DNA from 2 places in the Klebsiella sp. NPDC088457 genome. Region 2 is predicted to be linked to the other one. Evidence: predicted binding sites of a transcription regulator. Region 2 holds the regulator's gene; the other holds the start of a gene.
What was found. The regulator CRP, encoded in region 2, controls carbon source genes, mostly activating them, when cyclic AMP is high. The targets are predictions, from matches to a motif close to ATGTGANNNNNNTCACAT.

Region 1 (5,274 bases), on a different contig from region 2:
TCTGACCGCCGTCGCGGCGCCGGCCGGGATGCTGCCGGTGGTTCTTGGCGCGGGCTGGCCTGGCGTTTTGCTGCATGAAGCGGTCGGGCACGGCCTGGAAGGTGACTTTAACCGTCGCGGCACGTCGGTGTTCAGCGGTCATATGGGGGAGCTGGTGGCCTCAGAGCTGTGCACCGTGGTGGATGATGGCACCATTGCCCATCGCCGCGGCTCGCTGGCGGTGGATGACGAAGGGACGCCGGGGCAATATAACGTATTGATCGAAAACGGCATCCTGAAAGGCTATATGCAGGACAAACTTAATGCCCGCTTGATGGGCGTCGCCCCGACCGGCAACGGCCGCCGCGAGTCTTACGCCCATCTGCCGATGCCGCGGATGACCAATACCTATATGCTGGCAGGTAAATCCACGCCGCAGGAGATTATCGAATCGGTTGATTACGGTATTTATGCCCCCAACTTCGGCGGTGGTCAGGTTGATATCACCTCCGGTAAGTTTGTGTTCTCGACCTCCGAAGCTTACCTGATCGAAAAAGGCAAAGTGACGAAGGCCGTCAAAGGCGCGACCCTGATCGGTTCCGGGATTGAAGCGATGCAGCAGATTTCGATGGTAGGTAACGACCTGAAGCTGGATAGCGGCGTCGGCGTGTGTGGTAAAGAGGGCCAGAGCGTACCGGTCGGCGTTGGCCAGCCGACGCTGAAAGTGGATAATCTCACCGTCGGCGGCACCGCCTGATCGTCCTGAATGCGCTTCCGCAGCCTGCGGAGGCGCACCTGTTTTTCACCCGCTCCCTGGCTTCGTCGTTAGCGGGCGATCCCGCGGCCGTGCATTCCCTGGTAAATCTTCGCCACTTCGACAAAATACTCCGTCAGCGAGTTAATACAGACCTGTACCTTCAACGGTAGCTTGTCCTTTTCGGTATACAGCGCGTACACCGGACGCGGATCGGACTGGTAGCTTGGCAGCAAGATCTCCAGCTCACCGCGGTTGATCTCTTCGATCGCCCACATCAGCGGAACGTAAGCAACCCCGACCCCTGCGGTCAGCCAGCGTACCAGCGTCATGGGATCGTTGGTGACAAAGCGGCCCTGGGGGATCAGTTTGGTTGAAATCCCTTCCGGGGCGATAATTTCAAACTCATTGTCGGGGCGTACGCTGTACTCCAGCCACGAATGGCTGGCGAGATCCGCGGGCTTTTCCGGGCACCCCGCCTGCTGCAAATAGCTCTTCGCCGCACACAGCACCATCGGCATCGAGCCGAGACGGCGTGAAAAGAGGCTGGAGTCCTGCAATGCGCCGACGCGGATCACCACGTCCAGGCCATCGGCAATGAGATCCGGCGCCGGAATACCGGTGACCAGATTGACCGAGAGCCCGGGGTATTCTTTCAGCATGCTGGCGGTAATGTGGGCGAGGACATTTTGCGCCATAGTTGAAGAGCAGCCGACGCGCAGCGTGCCGATGGGCGTATTGTTAAACGCGTACAGCTGCTCATGGACGTCCTGGGCTTCGAACAGCATCCGGCGGCAGCCCTGGTAATAAATCTTACCGGCTTCCGTTAAGCCAAGGCTGCGGGTGCTGCGGTTGAGCAGCTTCACCTGGAGTTCATCTTCCAGTTTGGAGATGGTCTGACTGATCGAAGAAACGCTCATCTGGAGCTGGTGGGCCGTAGCGGTAAATGAACCCAGTTCAACCACTTTGGCAAAAACGGACATGCGTTTTAGTCGTTCCATTGTTCACTCTGACTTAAAAGTGATTTAGATCACATAATATAGATCATGCTGCAATTGTTACGTTACTATATTGTTAGCTAAATAATAAACGTTTTACGCTTACCACCTGTACGCTTCTTATCAAGGTCATCATGAGTCTGTTTCCTGTCATCGTGATTTTCGGCTTGTCGTTTCCGCCGATCTTCTTTGAGTTGCTCATTTCACTGGCTATTTTCTGGCTGGTGCATCGCCTGCTGGTTCCTACCGGCATCTATGATTTTGTCTGGCACCCTGCACTTTTTAATACCGCGTTATATTGCTGCCTTTTTTATCTGATATCGCGTTTGTTCGTTTGAGGTTGATGTGAAAACACTAACAAGAAATATCTTCCGTACCGCAATCACTGTGATACTGGTTATCCTGGCATTTGTCGCGATTTTTCGCGCATGGGTGTATTACACCGCGTCGCCCTGGACGCGTGACGCACGCTTTAGCGCCGATATCGTGGCGATCGCGCCGGATGTGTCAGGGCTGATTACGCAGGTCGACGTCAAGGATAACCAGCTGGTTAAGAAAGACCAGGTTTTGTTCGTGATTGATCAGCCGCGTTATCAGAAAGCCCTCGAAGAGGCTCAGGCCGACGTGGCTTACTACCAGACCCTGGCGCAGGAAAAGCGTACCGAGGCCGGGCGTCGTAACCGGCTTGGCATACAGGCGATGTCCCGTGAGGAGATAGACCAGGCCAACAACGTATTACAAACGGTGGAGCATCAGCTGGCAAAAGCGGTGGCAACCCGCGATCTGGCGAAACTCGATCTTGAACGTACGGTTATCCGCGCGCCGGCCGATGGCTGGGTGACCAACCTCAACGTTTACAGCGGCGAATTTATTACCCGCGGTTCGACGGCGGTGGCGCTGGTGAAACAGAACACCTTCTACGTGATTGCCTACCTCGAAGAGACTAAGCTGGAAGGCGTGCGCCAGGGCTACCGTGCGGAAATCACCCCGCTGGGAAGCAGCCGCACGATTAAAGGTACGGTCGACAGCATTGCCGCCGGGGTGACCAACGCCAGCAGCAGCAGCGATGCCAAAGGGATGGCCTCCGTGGACTCTAACCTCGAATGGGTGCGTCTGGCGCAGCGCGTTCCGGTGCGTATTCGTCTCGATCAGCAGCAGGGCAACCTGTGGCCATCGGGCACGACGGCGACGGTGGTCATTACCGGTAAAGAGGATCGTGATACCCGCCAGGCGAACTTTTTCCAGAAACTGGCGATGCGCCTGCGTGAGTTTGGTTAATCGCCATGGGGATCTTCACCATTGCTCCCCGGCACCTCCGCTTCGCCATTAAATTAGCGTGTGCGGTGGTGCTGGCGTTATTCGTCGGCTTCCACTTTCAACTGGAAACCCCGCGCTGGGCGGTGCTGACGGCGGCTATCGTTGCCGCCGGTCCGGCATTCGCCGCCGGGGGAGAACCCTATTCTGGCGCCATCCGCTATCGCGGGATGCTACGTATCGTCGGAACCTTTATCGGCTGTATTGCTGCGCTGACGATTATCATTCTGATGATTCGCGCGCCGCTGTTGATGATGCTGGTATGCTGTCTGTGGGCGGGGTTTTGCACCTGGATCTCCTCGCTGGTGCGCGTCGAAAACTCCTACGCCTGGGGCCTGGCGGGCTACACTGCGCTGATCATTGTCATTACCATCAACAGCGAGCCGATGCTGGCGCCGCAGTTTGCCGTTGAGCGCTGCAGCGAGATTGTGGTGGGGATCGTCAGCGCCATTGTGGCGGACCTGCTTTTTTCCCCGCGTTCGATTAAAAAAGAGATCGATCTCGAGCTGGATAACCTGTTGATTGATCAATATCGCTTGATGCAACTGTGCATTGCGCACGGCGACAGCGAGGTGGTCGACAAAGCATGGGGAGCGCTGGTACGCCGGACTAGCGCCCTGGAAGGCATGCGCGGCAACCTGATTATGGAGTCGTCGCGGTGGGCAAAGGTTAACCGCCGCCTGAAGGCCATTAACACCCTCTCCCTGACGCTGATTACTCAGGCCTGTGAAACCTATTTAATCCAGAATTCACGCCCGGAAATTGTGACCGATGATTATCGCGAGCTGTTTGCCGAACCGGTTGAGAGCGTGCAGGACGTCCACCGGCAGCTGAAGAGGGTGCGCCGCTTTCTGACCTGGAAAGGGGAGCACAACACGCCGGTGACGATCTACAGCTGGGTAGGTGCGGCGACGCGCTATCTGCTGTTGAAACGCGGTGTGGTTGGCAATACCAAAATCAGCCGGATTGAAGATGACGTTCTGCAGGATGAAGTGGTGATCAAAGCGGGGTCCGCCGAACGTCATCATGCGATGGTCAACTTCTGGCGCACCTCCATCTCCTGCATCCTCGGTACGTTATTCTGGCTGTGGACCGGCTGGACCTCCGGCAGCGGGGCGATGGTGATGATCGCCGTGGTGACCGCGCTGGCGATGCGCCTACCGAACCCGCGAATGGTGGCGCTGGATTTCCTCTACGGGATGCTGGTAGCCCTACCGCTGGGGGCGTTGTTTTTCCTCGTGATCATGCCCGCGACGCAGCAAAGTATGCTGCTGCTGTGTATTAGTCTGGCGGTGATGGCATTCTTCATTGGGATTGAAGTCCAGAAGCGCCGGCTGGGATCGATGGGGGCGTTGGCAGGTACCATCAATATTCTGGTGCTGGACAACCCAATGCAGTTTCAGTTCAGCCAGTTTCTCGATAGTGCGCTGGGACAGATCGTCGGCTGTTTCCTGGCGCTGATGGTGATTTTGCTGGTGCGGGATAACTCTCGGGAACGTACCGGGCGTGTGCTGCTGAATCAGTTTGTTTCGGCGGCGGTCTCATCGCTGACCACCAATACCGCTCGTCGTAAAGAGAACCATCTTCCGGCGCTTTATCAGCAGCTGTTCTTACTGTTGAATAAGTTTCCCGATGACATTGCCCGTTTCCGCCTCGCATTGACGCTGATTATTGCCCATCAACGTTTGCGGGATGCTCCGGTACCGGTCAACGAAGATCTCTCGGCATTCCATCGCCAGCTGCGACGCACCGCGGACCATGTGATTTCCGCCAGCAACGATGATAAGCGGCGTCGCTATTTCGCCCGTCTGCTTGCAGAGCTGGATGTCTATCAGGAAAAACTGCAGGTCTGGGAGGCATCGCCGCAGGTAACCGAACCGGTCCGGCGACTGGTGGAGATGTTGCGAAAATACCAGTACGCTTTCACCAATCACTAACTCCCTAAAACCGACGCTGAAGCGTCGGTTTTTTTATCACTATACTTAATCATCGGGAGCGTTCGCGCTCAGTACCGGAGTGAAGAAAGAGAAGACCCGGCGGCTATCGCGTATCGGGACGGGTGGCAATGGTGCGGTTTTGACAGGGTGCTGGCGATGACTATCTATACATTTGATTTTGATGACATAGCCGAACAGCAGGATTTCTATCGTGAGTTTTCACGTACCTTCGCGCTCAATCGTGAAAAGGTCAACAATCTCGATTCACTGTGGGAGACGGTGATGGGCGGCC
Region 2 (5,274 bases):
CTGGTTCCTGCACTGGCTGCGCCGCGAGTTCGGCGTCGTCCCTACCGCCGCGGTCGGTTATTCGCTGGGGGGGAATATGCTGGGCTGCCTGCTGGCCAAAGAAGGGGATAACGTTCCGCTCGATGCGGCGGTGATCGTATCGGCCCCCTTCATGCTGGAAGCCTGCAGCTACCATATGGATAAGGGCTTCTCCCGGGTCTATCAGCGCTACCTGCTTAACCTGCTAAAGGCCAACGCCGCGCGTAAGCTAAAGGCGTATCCTGGCTCACTGCCGGTTGATTTACGTCAGCTTAAAGGCATGCGCCGTATCCGTGAGTTTGACGATATGATTACCGCCAAAATTCACGGTTTTGCGGATGCGCTGGACTACTACCGCCAGTGCAGTGCGATGCCGCGCTTAAGCGATATCACCAGGCCGACGCTGATCATTCACGCCAAGGACGATCCTTTTATGGATCACCACTCCATCCCGCCGCAGGAACGGCTGCCGGCTAATGTGGAATATCAGCTGACGGAGCAAGGCGGCCACGTCGGGTTTGTCGGCGGCACGCTACGCAAGCCGGAAATGTGGCTGGAAAAACGGATTCCGGACTGGTTAACCCGTTGGTTAGGAGCACAAAAATGATTATTCCCTGGCACGATCTGGATCCCGAAACGCTGGATAACCTGATCGAAAGCTTTGTGTTGCGCGAAGGCACCGATTATGGTGAACATGAACGCTCGCTGGCGGATAAAGTCGCCGGCGTCAAACAACAATTGAGAAGCGGAGAAGCCGTGCTGGTGTGGTCAGAACTGCACGAGACGGTCAACATCATGCCCCGCAAGCAGTTTCACGGCTAAGGCGGCGCCACACCATCGTTTAATCTGGGAGTTGTTATGTCTGCCAAACATCCGGTGATTGCCGTCACAGGCTCCAGCGGCGCGGGAACCACGACCACCAGCCTCGCCTTTCGTAAAATCTTCGCGCAGCTGAACCTGCGCGCCGCCGAAGTAGAAGGCGATAGCTTTCATCGCTATACCCGCCCGGAAATGGACATGGCGATCCGCAAAGCGCGCGATCAGGGAAAGCACATCAGCTATTTCGGTCCGGAAGCGAACGACTTCAGCCTGCTCGAAAATACCTTTCTCGAATACGGGCGCAACGGCACCGGCCAGTCGCGGAAATATCTGCATACCTATGATGAAGCGGTGCCGTGGAATCAGGTGCCAGGTACGTTTACGCCATGGCAGCCGCTACCGGAACCTACCGATGTCCTGTTTTATGAGGGCCTGCACGGTGGCGTGGTAACGCCGCAGCACAACGTGGCACAGCATGTCGACCTGCTGGTCGGCGTAGTGCCGATCGTCAATCTGGAGTGGATTCAGAAGCTGATCCGCGATACCAGCGAACGCGGCCATTCCCGTGAAGCGGTGATGGACTCCGTGGTGCGTTCGATGGAAGACTATATCAACTTCATCACCCCGCAGTTCTCGCGTACCCATATCAACTTCCAGCGCGTCCCCACCGTCGATACTTCCAACCCGTTTGCGGCGAAAGGCATCCCGTCGCTGGATGAAAGCTTTGTGGTGATTCATTTCCGCAATCTGCAGGATATCGATTTCCCGTGGCTGTTAGCGATGCTGCAGGGGTCGTTTATCTCGCATATCAATACGCTGGTGGTGCCGGGCGGAAAGATGGGGCTGGCAATGGAGCTCATCATGGCGCCGCTGGTCGAACGGCTGATGGAAGGGAAGAAAATCAGTTAACCACGTTAAAAGACCCCGGGCGCCTGGCGCTAAGCGGGGTTTTCGTTCTTCACTCACGGCTCCCGGATAAGGCGTTTGCGCCGCTCTCCGGGAAAGGCTGCTTAGCCTTCCACCACTTCATAGGTGTGGGTGATATTCACCGTTTTTTGCAGCATCAGCGCCACCGAGCAGTATTTCTCCGCCGACAGGTCCACCGCACGAGCGACGGCCGCCTCTTTCAGCTCATTTCCGGTGACGATAAAATGCATGTTGATATGGGTAAACAGGCGCGGCGCCTCTTCCCGGCGTTCAGACGTCAGCTTCACTTCACAGTTGCTCACATTGTGACGCCCTTTCTGCAAAATCGACACGACATCGATCGCGCTGCATCCGCCCGCCGCCATCAGCACCATCTCCATCGGGCTTGGCGCTTTATCCCCGGAGTTGCCGTCCATCAGAACCTGGTGGCCTGACGCGGACTCTCCGATGAAGGTTAACCCTTCAACCCATTTCACACGAGCTTGCATAAAATTTAACTCCAAGGTTGCAATTTTCCTGACAGATTACGCGCACATAACAATTCTCGCAACGGAAGGCGACCTGCGTCATGCTGAAGCGAGACACCAGGAGACATGCGGCGAAAGCTATGCTAAAACAGTCGGGATGCTACAGTATTACATTGATGTACTGCATGTATGCAGAGGAGTTCACATTACAGGCTGAAGAAAACTCACCAGCCGTTTCCCAGGCATAGGGAAACAATACGATTGCATGCCCGGATGCCGTGTAGTGTCGGCACCCGGAGATAGCTTATAACAGAGGATAACCGCGCATGGTGCTTGGCAAACCGCAAACAGACCCTACCCTCGAATGGTTCTTGTCTCATTGCCATATTCATAAGTACCCATCTAAAAGCACGCTGATCCACCAGGGTGAAAAAGCAGAAACGTTGTACTACATCGTCAAAGGCTCTGTGGCTGTGCTCATCAAGGATGAAGAGGGTAAAGAGATGATCCTCTCTTACCTCAACCAGGGCGATTTCATCGGTGAATTAGGCTTGTTTGAAGAAGGCCAGGAGCGTAGCGCCTGGGTACGTGCGAAAACCGCATGTGAAGTGGCCGAAATCTCCTACAAAAAATTCCGTCAGCTGATCCAGGTAAACCCGGATATTCTGATGCGTCTGTCATCGCAGATGGCTCGTCGTCTGCAGGTAACCTCAGAAAAAGTGGGTAACCTCGCCTTCCTCGACGTTACCGGCCGTATCGCTCAGACGCTGCTGAACCTGGCGAAACAACCGGACGCCATGACCCACCCGGACGGGATGCAAATTAAAATTACCCGTCAGGAAATCGGTCAGATCGTGGGCTGTTCCCGTGAAACCGTTGGCCGTATTCTGAAGATGCTGGAAGATCAGAATCTGATCTCTGCGCACGGTAAAACCATCGTCGTTTACGGTACCCGTTAAGTCGATAAAACGGCGTGTTGTACCCACAATACGCCGTTTTTGTTTCCCCTCGATGTGGCGCAGGCTGATTTACCACCCGGAAGTCAACTATGCACTGCGGCAAACGCTGGTGCTGTGCTTGCCTGTCGCAATCGGACTCCTGCTCGGTCATTTACAACAGGGTCTGCTGTTCTCGCTGGTGCCTGCCTGTTGCAACGTCGCCGGTCTGGACACGCCGCATAAGCGCTTTTTTAAACGCCTGATCGTCGGCGGCTCCCTGTTTGCCGGCTGTAGTCTGGTCGTCCAGCTGCTGCTGCAGCAGGATATCCCGTTACCGTTAATTCTCAGCGGCCTGGCGCTACTCCTTGGCGTCACGGCAGAAATCAGCTCCCTGCACGCCAGACTCTTGCCCGCCTCGCTGATTGCCGCGATCTTCACTCTGAGCCTTGCCGGGAATATGCCTGTCTGGGAGCCGCTGCTGATCTATGCTCTCGGCACGTTGTGGTACGGCCTGTTTAACTGGTTTTGGTTCTGGCTTTGGCGCGAACAGCCGCTACGTGAATCGCTAAGCCTGCTCTATCGCGAGCTGGCCAACTACTGCGAAGCCAAATACAGCCTGTTGACTCAGCATATCGATCCGGCCACCTCGCTGCCGCCGCTGCTCATCCGCCAGCAGAAGGTCGTGGACCTGATCACCCAGTGCTATCAGCAGATGCATATGCTGGCGGCAAATCAACACAATGACCACAAACGCCTGCTGCGGGCGTTTCAGGTGGCGCTGGATCTTCAGGAACATATCTCCGTCAGCCTGCATCAGCCCGAAGAAGTACAAAAGCTGGTGGAACGCAGCCATGCGGAAGCGGTGATTCGCTGGAATGCGCAAACCGTTGCCGCCCGCCTGCGGGTGCTGGCGGATGACATCCTTTATCATCGTTATCCGCAGCGCTTTAATATGGACAAGCAAATCGGCGCGCTGGAGAAAATCGCCTCGCAGCATCCCGATAACCCGGTCGGGCAGTTCTGCGCCTGGCACTTTAGCCGTATCGCCCAGGTGCTAAGAACCCAGCGCCCGCTGTATGCCCGTAATCTGATGGCCGATAAAGAACGCCGTCTGCCGTTACTGCCGGCGCTGAGGAACTACCTCTCGTTGAAATCGCCGGCGCTGCGCAACGCCGCGCGCATCTGCGTCATGCTCACCGCCGCCAGCCTGATGGGCAGCGCCCTGAACCTGCCCAAACCCTACTGGATCCTGATGACGGTGCTTTTCGTCACCCAAAACGGCTACGGCGCGACGCGGGTGCGTATTGTTCATCGGGCGGCGGGTACCCTCGCCGGGCTGGCGATTGCCGGCCTGACGCTGCACTTTCACGTTCCGGAAGGCTATACGCTGACCGCGATGCTGATCGTCACGCTGCTGAGCTATCTGATTATTCGTAAGCATTATGGCTGGGCGATGGTGGGCTTTACCGTCACCGCGGTGTATACCCTGCAGCTGCTGACGCTAAACGGTGAACAGTTTATTGTCGCCAGACTTATCGATACCCTCATCGGCTGTCTTATCGCCTTTGGCGGAATGGTGTGGCTGTGGCCGCAGTGGCAAAGCGGGCTGTTGCGTAAAAATGCCCATGACGCGCTGGAGGCCGATCAGGATGCCATCAGGCTTATCCTGAGCGACGACCACCAGGCACCGGCGCTGGCCTATCAGCGCATGCGCGTCAATCAGGCGCATAACTCGCTGTATAATTCGTTGAACCAGGCGATGCAGGAACCGGGTTTTAACGCGCAATACCTCGACGACATGAAACTGTGGGTCACCCACAGTCAGTTTATTGTCGAGCATATCAACGCGATGACTACCCTCGCCCGCGAGCACAACATGCTGACCCCGGAGCTGGCCCGGCGTTATCTGGAATCCTGTGAGATTGCGCTCCAGCGCTGTCAACAGCGGCTGGACTCTGACGGTCCCGGCAGCGCGGGCGATGTCAATATTATGGAGTCGCAGAATGCGGAAGTGCCCCATGGCCCGTTAAGCACCATGGAGCAGCATCTGCAGCGGATCCTCGATCATCTGAACACTATGCACACCATCTCCTCGGTGGCATGGC

Region 1: aaeR (HTH-type transcriptional activator AaeR) is a predicted target of CRP. The motif match lies at 1,752-1,769, and genes of this name have one in related genera.

Annotation. Positions count from the first base shown of each region.
Region 1 is NZ_JBJDNH010000028.1:47,984-53,257, reverse strand. Features, by position in the region: gene tldD (metalloprotease TldD) at 1-736, shown strand, start outside; gene aaeR (HTH-type transcriptional activator AaeR) at 805-1,734, opposite strand; gene aaeX (p-hydroxybenzoic acid efflux pump operon protein AaeX) at 1,866-2,069, shown strand; gene aaeA (p-hydroxybenzoic acid efflux pump subunit AaeA) at 2,077-3,009, shown strand; gene aaeB (p-hydroxybenzoic acid efflux pump subunit AaeB) at 3,015-4,982, shown strand; gene ACI2JR_RS18050 (barstar family protein) at 5,139-5,274, shown strand, end outside.
Region 2 is NZ_JBJDNH010000019.1:41,006-46,279, forward strand. Features, by position in the region: gene ACI2JR_RS13885 (hydrolase) at 1-625, shown strand, start outside; gene ACI2JR_RS13890 (YheU family protein) at 622-840, shown strand; gene ACI2JR_RS13895 (phosphoribulokinase) at 877-1,746, shown strand; gene ACI2JR_RS13900 (OsmC family protein) at 1,848-2,252, opposite strand; gene crp (cAMP-activated global transcriptional regulator CRP) at 2,558-3,190, shown strand; gene ACI2JR_RS13910 (YccS/YhfK family putative transporter) at 3,243-5,274, shown strand, end outside.